2 regions of the Bacillus sp. C-3-6 genome follow, and region 2 is predicted to be linked to the other one. Evidence: a T-box and tRNA genes for the amino acid it is inferred to sense, from the RefSeq annotation. Region 2 holds a T-box; the other holds one or more tRNA genes.

Region 1 (3,383 bases), 2.3 Mb from region 2:
TTGTATCATCTCGAAAAATGGCACATAAGATAGTAGCTTTCCAATAAAATGACCGTATCGATCCATTACTCCTATCGTCATATGCTCCATCATTTCTTTCATTACATATAAATAATCATCTACATGTGTTGTCTTTAATGGGTCTAAGCGATCGGAAATTTGAGATAATACAGCTCTTTGACATGCTAAAACTGCCTGACTAGGTCCATAATATGATAGGAAATCTGTACACTTACGATATTTCCGTAATAAATCATGTGTATATAAATCATATACGAAAGTATTACAATACATTGCTAAACTCATCATATCACTATTTAATTGCTCTTTTGATAATGATTTCGCTCTCTTACACATATAAAAGAATGTAAATTCCAATACTTCTTTATGAGATAATAAATGTTTACAATCGGTTATACATTTCTCATTAAATTTAACTCTATCCCAAATTTCAATATCCCTATCTGTCAATTCACCTATACGATATTTAATAATTAAATAGTTTAAAGCAACTGATTGCGTCAAAAGATCCCATGTTTCATATTCCAATGAAGTATGAACAAACTCAGCTAATCCTTGTGCTATCATAAAAGCATTTGCCTCTTCATACCAACCAATCTCTTGGCATAAGCGAAGAATACGCACTAAAGTTGGAATTTCATCTTTATGAAACTGCGGTAAATTCTTTACTTTATTCATGCCATATACGATAAATGCCGCTAAATTTTCTTCTTTATAAAATTCTTTCTCTTTCCATACTAATATAGTTCGTTCTTTCCCCTCACCTTTTGGGTGACAAGGTACAAGCAAAGAAAATAATTCAGCGAAATTATTTGGTTCTATATATGTATCTGTAACCAAATTCCAATTTGGATCGCCCTGTACAGCCTTCATATAATTCCCCTTCCCTTTTCATCTATGTAGGAAATATTAATTTATTATCGTACCACTAAAAATTAATATTGTTATATTCAAAATCCCTCATAATACTTATATCTATCAGTATATCATCTTTTCTCTTATTAAAAATGAAGAATAACAAATTTAAAAAAACTGTGGAAATTATTAACCATATCCTTATTATATAATGTCTCAGATACATCACGCTAACATATTAGTTTAATCCATATATACTAGAATAATGCATCTGAACTTTATATATAATTTAGCTCTTTATAAGTGACCATTAAAATCTCGGTTAATTAAAGTTTCAATTTACTCTGTACGCTCTGAGATTTCGCTCAAGGCAAATCCAGCTTGATCATCTGCCGATTCCCTTATAGCTAAATCTCCTAGTGCTAACATGCCAATAAGCTGACCACTATCAACTACTGGTAACCGTCTAATTTGATACTGTGCCATTAGCTCTGTAGCTTTTTCAATAGAATCATTTGGAGAAACTGAGATAATATTTGTTGTCATTACATTTGTAATTTTATTAGATCCAGGATGTTTTTCAGCAATCCCTCGAACAACTAAATCTCGATCAGTAACAAGCCCAACAACCTGCTCATTTTCAACAACAGGAATTAACCCAACCGATTCTTCCTTCATTTTTACAGCTGCCTCATATACATTGTCTAGCGGTGTACAATGTACAATATGGGTACTCATTAAGTCTCTAACTCGTGTCATTATTTATTTCCTCCTTTTTATACATACCATAGCTTTTCCAAAATTCCTTTATTTATTTCTGGAAAGTAAAATGATAAAAAGGATCAACAAAATAAAAAAGAGCCAGCATAATGCTGACTCTTTTTTGTATGACCCGTACGGGATTCGAACCCGTGTTACCGCCGTGAAAGGGCGGTGTCTTAACCACTTGACCAACGGGCCATGGCTCCGCAGGTAGGACTCGAACCTACGACCGATCGGTTAACAGCCGATAGCTCTACCACTGAGCTACTGCGGAATAATATATGGTGGGCCTAAATGGACTCGAACCATCGACCTCACGCTTATCAGGCGTGCGCTCTAACCAGCTGAGCTATAGGCCCATATACTTTACAGGGGCAGTAGGAATCGAACCCACACTGGAGGTTTTGGAGACCTCAGTTCTACCTTTAAACTATGCCCCTAAATGATGCCGGCTAGAGGACTTGAACCCCCAACCTACTGATTACAAGTCAGTTGCTCTACCAATTGAGCTAAGCCGGCATAAAAAAATGGTGGCTCGGGACGGAATCGAACCGCCGACACGAGGATTTTCAGTCCTCTGCTCTACCGACTGAGCTACCGAGCCAACATAAATGGCGGTCCCGACCGGGGTCGAACCGGCGATCTCCTGCGTGACAGGCAGGCATGTTAACCACTACACCACGGGACCATTTGGTTGCGGGGACAGGATTTGAACCTGCGACCTTCGGGTTATGAGCCCGACGAGCTACCGTGCTGCTCCACCCCGCGACAATATTAAATTAAAAAATGGAGGAGGTAGAGGGATTCGAACCCCCGCGCGACTCTCGCCGCCTGTCGGTTTTCAAGACCGATCCCTTCAGCCGAACTTGGGTATACCTCCATGAAGGAAAAAAATAAATATTTTATTATTATATGTCTAAACCATTTTTAAAAATGGAGGAGGTAGAGGGATTCGAACCCCCGCGCGATTCTCACCGCCTGTCGGTTTTCAAGACCGATCCCTTCAGCCGAACTTGGGTATACCTCCGAGACATATATTAAATAAAGTGGAGCCTAGCGGGATCGAACCGCTGACCTCCTGCGTGCAAGGCAGGCGCTCTCCCAGCTGAGCTAAGGCCCCATGTTTTTTTGAATATCGGGAAGACAGGATTTGAACCTGCGACCCCCTGGTCCCAAACCAGGTGCTCTACCAAGCTGAGCCACTTCCCGTTAATAAAAGCGCGCCCGAGAGGAGTCGAACCCCTAACCTCTTGATCCGTAGTCAAACGCTCTATCCAATTGAGCTACGGGCGCATATGGTGCCGAGGGCGGGGGTCGAACCCGCACGGTGGTCACCCACCGCAGGATTTTAAGTCCTGTGCGTCTGCCTGTTCCGCCACCCCGGCATGTCATATTGAAAATTGGAGCGGAAGACGGGATTCGAACCCGCGACCCCAACCTTGGCAAGGTTGTATTCTACCACTGAACTACTTCCGCAAGACATGTATGAGTTATTTTATTAAAAGTGCGGGTGAAGGGAGTCGAACCCCCACGCCAAAGGCGCTAGATCCTAAGTCTAGTGCGTCTGCCAATTCCGCCACACCCGCATGTTTTATTAAAAATGGTGAGCCATGAAGGATTCGAACCTTCGACCCTCTGATTAAAAGTCAGATGCTCTACCAACTGAGCTAATGGCTCTTAATGGCTGGGCTAGCTGGATTCGAACCAGCGCATGACGGAGTCAAAGTCCGTTGCCTTACCGCTTG
Region 2 (3,383 bases):
CGTGTTCACGGAATAAATCTGCTACATGGTTAATTGTTTCATCCGTAATAATTGGATCACCATTCTCAGCATAGAATACCGGAATTGGCACACCCCATGCACGCTGACGAGAAATACACCAGTCACCACGGTCACGAACCATATTATGAAGACGAGTTTCTCCCCATGCTGGTACCCATTTCGTTTCCGCTACAGCTTCTATTAATTCTTTACGGAATGCTTCAATAGATGCAAACCACTGCGCTGTCGCACGGAAAATAATTGGTTTTTTCGTTCTCCAATCATGTGGGTATGAATGCGTAATGAATGTTAGTTTCAGTAACGCGCCTACTTCTTCTAATTTTTCTGTAATCGGCTTGTTAGCTTTATCATAGAATAAGCCTTCAAATCCAGGTGCTTCATTTGTTAATACACCTTTATCATCGACTGGGCAAAGTACTTCTAATCCATACTTTTTACCAACAACGAAGTCATCTTCCCCGTGTCCTGGTGCTGTATGAACACAACCTGTACCTGCATCTGTTGTTACGTGATCTCCTAGCATAACTAATGAATCACGATCGTAGAATGGATGTTTTGCAACTGTGTACTCAAGTTCGCTACCTTTTACTGTTTTCACAACTTCAGCATTTTCCCACTCTAACGTTTTTGCAACTGTCTCAAACAGCTCAGAAGCAATGATATATTTCTCATCATTTACTTTTACAATACTATATTCAAGCTCTGGGTGAACAGAAATACCTAAGTTTGCAGGTAATGTCCAAGGTGTTGTTGTCCAAATGATGTACTTTTCATCACCTTCTAATACATTCTTTCCATCTTTTACAGGGAATGCTACGTAAATAGATGCTGATTTTTTATCTTGATATTCAATTTCAGCTTCTGCTAAAGCAGATTCACTCGTTGGAGACCAGTAAACTGGTTTTTGACCTTTATAGATATAACCTTTTTTCGCCATGTCACCAAACACTTTAATTTGTTGTGCTTCATAAGCTGGCTCTAAAGTAATATATGGATTATCCCAATCTGCACGTACACCTAAACGCTTAAATTGTTCACGTTGACGTTCTACTTGTTCATATGCATACTCTGCACATAACTTACGGAACTCAGCAACTGTCATTTCTTTACGTTTTACGCCTTTATTTGTTAAAGCTTGTTCAATTGGTAAACCGTGCGTATCCCATCCTGGAACATATGGCGCACTAAAACCAGTCATTGATTTATAACGAACAATAAAGTCTTTTAATACTTTATTTAATGCATGTCCCATATGAATGTCACCATTCGCATATGGAGGTCCATCATGCAATACAAATAAAGGACGACCTTTTGTATGTTCTTGTACTTTTTCGTAAATATTCATTTCAGCCCATTTTTCTTGCATTGCAGGCTCACGTTTTGGTAAGTTCCCACGCATTGGGAACTCTGTTTTCGGCATCAGTAATGTATTTTTGTACTCCATGCTCAATTCCTCCTTACATGTATAAAAGAAATACTTAAAAAACGGAATAAAAAAGAGACTTTCTCATCCCAAAAAGGGACGAGAAAGTCTCCCGCGGTACCACCCTAGTAGATCATATACATATGTATAGAATCCTCTTTATATTCTTAACGCGAATACACGCCTACGCTTACTCTATTTGTTCAGCGCGGAACTCCAGGGTGATATTCCCACTATCTCCTTATCCTGAGCTTACACCATCCTCAGTTCGCTATATAAGGTTTGAAAAGGTACTTATCCCTATCTTCGTTTTTCTTAATAAATATGTTGTTTAAAATTATATGTAATAATGAGAAAAACGTCAAGCTTACACTGTTTCTTCTTTTTTCAACAGTTCATCTACTTCGTCTTCTAACTCAATTAGTTTATCCCAATCATCGTTGTTTAACATTTCAAGCTGTGTTTCTAATAACATACGGAAACGAGTTCGGAATACTTTCGCTTGTTTCTTTAGCTCTTCAATATCAAAAGCAACTTTTCTTGATTTTACTAATGCTTCGTTAATAATACGATCAGCATTCTTTTCAGCTTCACGCACAATTAATTTCGCTTCTTTTTGCGCATTACGTTTTACTTCTTCCGCTGCTTCTTGCGCAACAACGATAGATTTGTTTAACGTATCTTCAATATTAGAGAAATGATCTAACTTCCCTTCTAACTGCGCAACTTTTTCTTCTAAAGCTTTTTTCTCACGAATGACCAATTCATAATCTTTGATAATTTGATCAAGAAACTCATTTACTTGATCTTCATCATAGCCACGGAATCCGCGACCAAATTCTTTGTTATGAATATCTAATGGTGTTAACGGCACAACGCCACCTCCAAGTAGTTATCTAAATTTCCTCTTTCAATTATATCTTTTCTTCGACAAAATAGGAGGATTTCCTTCTAAAAAACCAATCATTTTAGTATACCATACAAAATTCTCCATTTGTCGCGTTTTGTTCTACCTTCTACAGAAAATAATTTACTTCGGCCATATCCTCTAACAGAAAAAACGTCTCCTGGATAACATTCATAAGAAGTTTGCTCCACTGTTTTCCAATTGACTTTTACTAAACCATTTTTTATGAAAGGTTGTACTTTCTGTCTAGATAAATGTAACATTTCAGCTAACATAACATCTAAACGAAGTGAAGAAACCGTTCCAGATTTCTCCCCCCACGTTTCATGTATTTGTAGAATTTGTTCTCCTTGTACTGCTGATAAGGAGACTTTTACTTTTCCTATTGCTTGTAAGTTCATCTCAATGTACGATACGATTTCTTTCGCAACTACAATTTGGGCACGATTTTCTTGCAGCAAAATATCACCACATTTTTCTCTCGTTAAACCAAGAGACATAAATGTACCTAATATTTGCCTATGTTCTAGCGTATAAAACTTGGAAGGATAGTCAATTTCTAATACTTCTACTTGAAATTCTTCTTCATTTAATTCTAGATAGTCTGGATAAATGAGTGCTCTTTTACGCTCTGCATTAGGCGTTGCACCACCAAATTGTACAGCGACATCTCCTTGTCCAATTACCATAGAAACAATTTGTTGCTGTCTTGGATCAAGGAAATCTGTTAATTTCACTTGATGGTACTCCGCTGTTCGCTTCCACTCCAGCACTTTATCTACAAAGACCTCTTCATCAGGCCTAAAATGTTCGTAAATGCTCATGTATTTAACCTCTTACTATAAGAAATAGCTGAACAAACTGAACAAACCACTTTTAGCAAGTTTTAACGCAAAAATCGCAACGAGTGGAGAAATATCAATCATACCAAGCGGCGGAATAAATCTGCGGAATGGTTCTAAATACGGTTCACAAATTCGCGCCAAGAACTCTCCAAAAGATGATTCCTTTGCACCAGGAAACCATGATAGG

What was found. A T-box is a leader RNA that pairs with one kind of tRNA and senses whether it is charged. The one in region 2 lies ahead of ileS2 (isoleucine--tRNA ligase), so its partner is inferred to be a tRNA-Ile.
Region 1: it encodes a tRNA-Ile, which carries the amino acid that the T-box ahead of ileS2 (isoleucine--tRNA ligase) is inferred to sense. The anticodon was not compared.

What each region holds. Positions count from the first base shown of each region.
Region 1 covers NZ_CM137247.1:766,987-770,369, reverse strand. Annotated here, with positions in the region: gene ACW0JX_RS03905 (DUF3965 domain-containing protein) at 1-894, opposite strand, end outside; gene ACW0JX_RS03900 (CBS domain-containing protein) at 1,216-1,635, opposite strand; tRNA gene ACW0JX_RS03895 (tRNA-Glu) at 1,765-1,836, opposite strand; tRNA gene ACW0JX_RS03890 (tRNA-Asn) at 1,838-1,912, opposite strand; tRNA gene ACW0JX_RS03885 (tRNA-Ile) at 1,921-1,997, opposite strand; tRNA gene ACW0JX_RS03880 (tRNA-Trp) at 2,008-2,078, opposite strand; tRNA gene ACW0JX_RS03875 (tRNA-Thr) at 2,085-2,157, opposite strand; tRNA gene ACW0JX_RS03870 (tRNA-Phe) at 2,167-2,242, opposite strand; tRNA gene ACW0JX_RS03865 (tRNA-Asp) at 2,251-2,326, opposite strand; tRNA gene ACW0JX_RS03860 (tRNA-Met) at 2,330-2,406, opposite strand; tRNA gene ACW0JX_RS03855 (tRNA-Ser) at 2,426-2,518, opposite strand; tRNA gene ACW0JX_RS03850 (tRNA-Ser) at 2,573-2,665, opposite strand; tRNA gene ACW0JX_RS03845 (tRNA-Ala) at 2,686-2,758, opposite strand; tRNA gene ACW0JX_RS03840 (tRNA-Pro) at 2,774-2,847, opposite strand; tRNA gene ACW0JX_RS03835 (tRNA-Arg) at 2,858-2,931, opposite strand; tRNA gene ACW0JX_RS03830 (tRNA-Leu) at 2,935-3,023, opposite strand; tRNA gene ACW0JX_RS03825 (tRNA-Gly) at 3,040-3,114, opposite strand; tRNA gene ACW0JX_RS03820 (tRNA-Leu) at 3,144-3,224, opposite strand; tRNA gene ACW0JX_RS03815 (tRNA-Lys) at 3,240-3,315, opposite strand; tRNA gene ACW0JX_RS03810 (tRNA-Gln) at 3,320-3,383, opposite strand, start outside.
Region 2 covers NZ_CM137247.1:3,718,153-3,721,535, forward strand. Annotated here, with positions in the region: gene ileS2 (isoleucine--tRNA ligase) at 1-1,465, opposite strand, end outside; T-box leader at 1,537-1,760, opposite strand; gene divIVA (septum site-determining protein DivIVA) at 1,812-2,318, opposite strand; gene ACW0JX_RS18905 (YlmH family RNA-binding protein) at 2,408-3,175, opposite strand; gene ACW0JX_RS18910 (YggT family protein) at 3,191-3,383, opposite strand, start outside.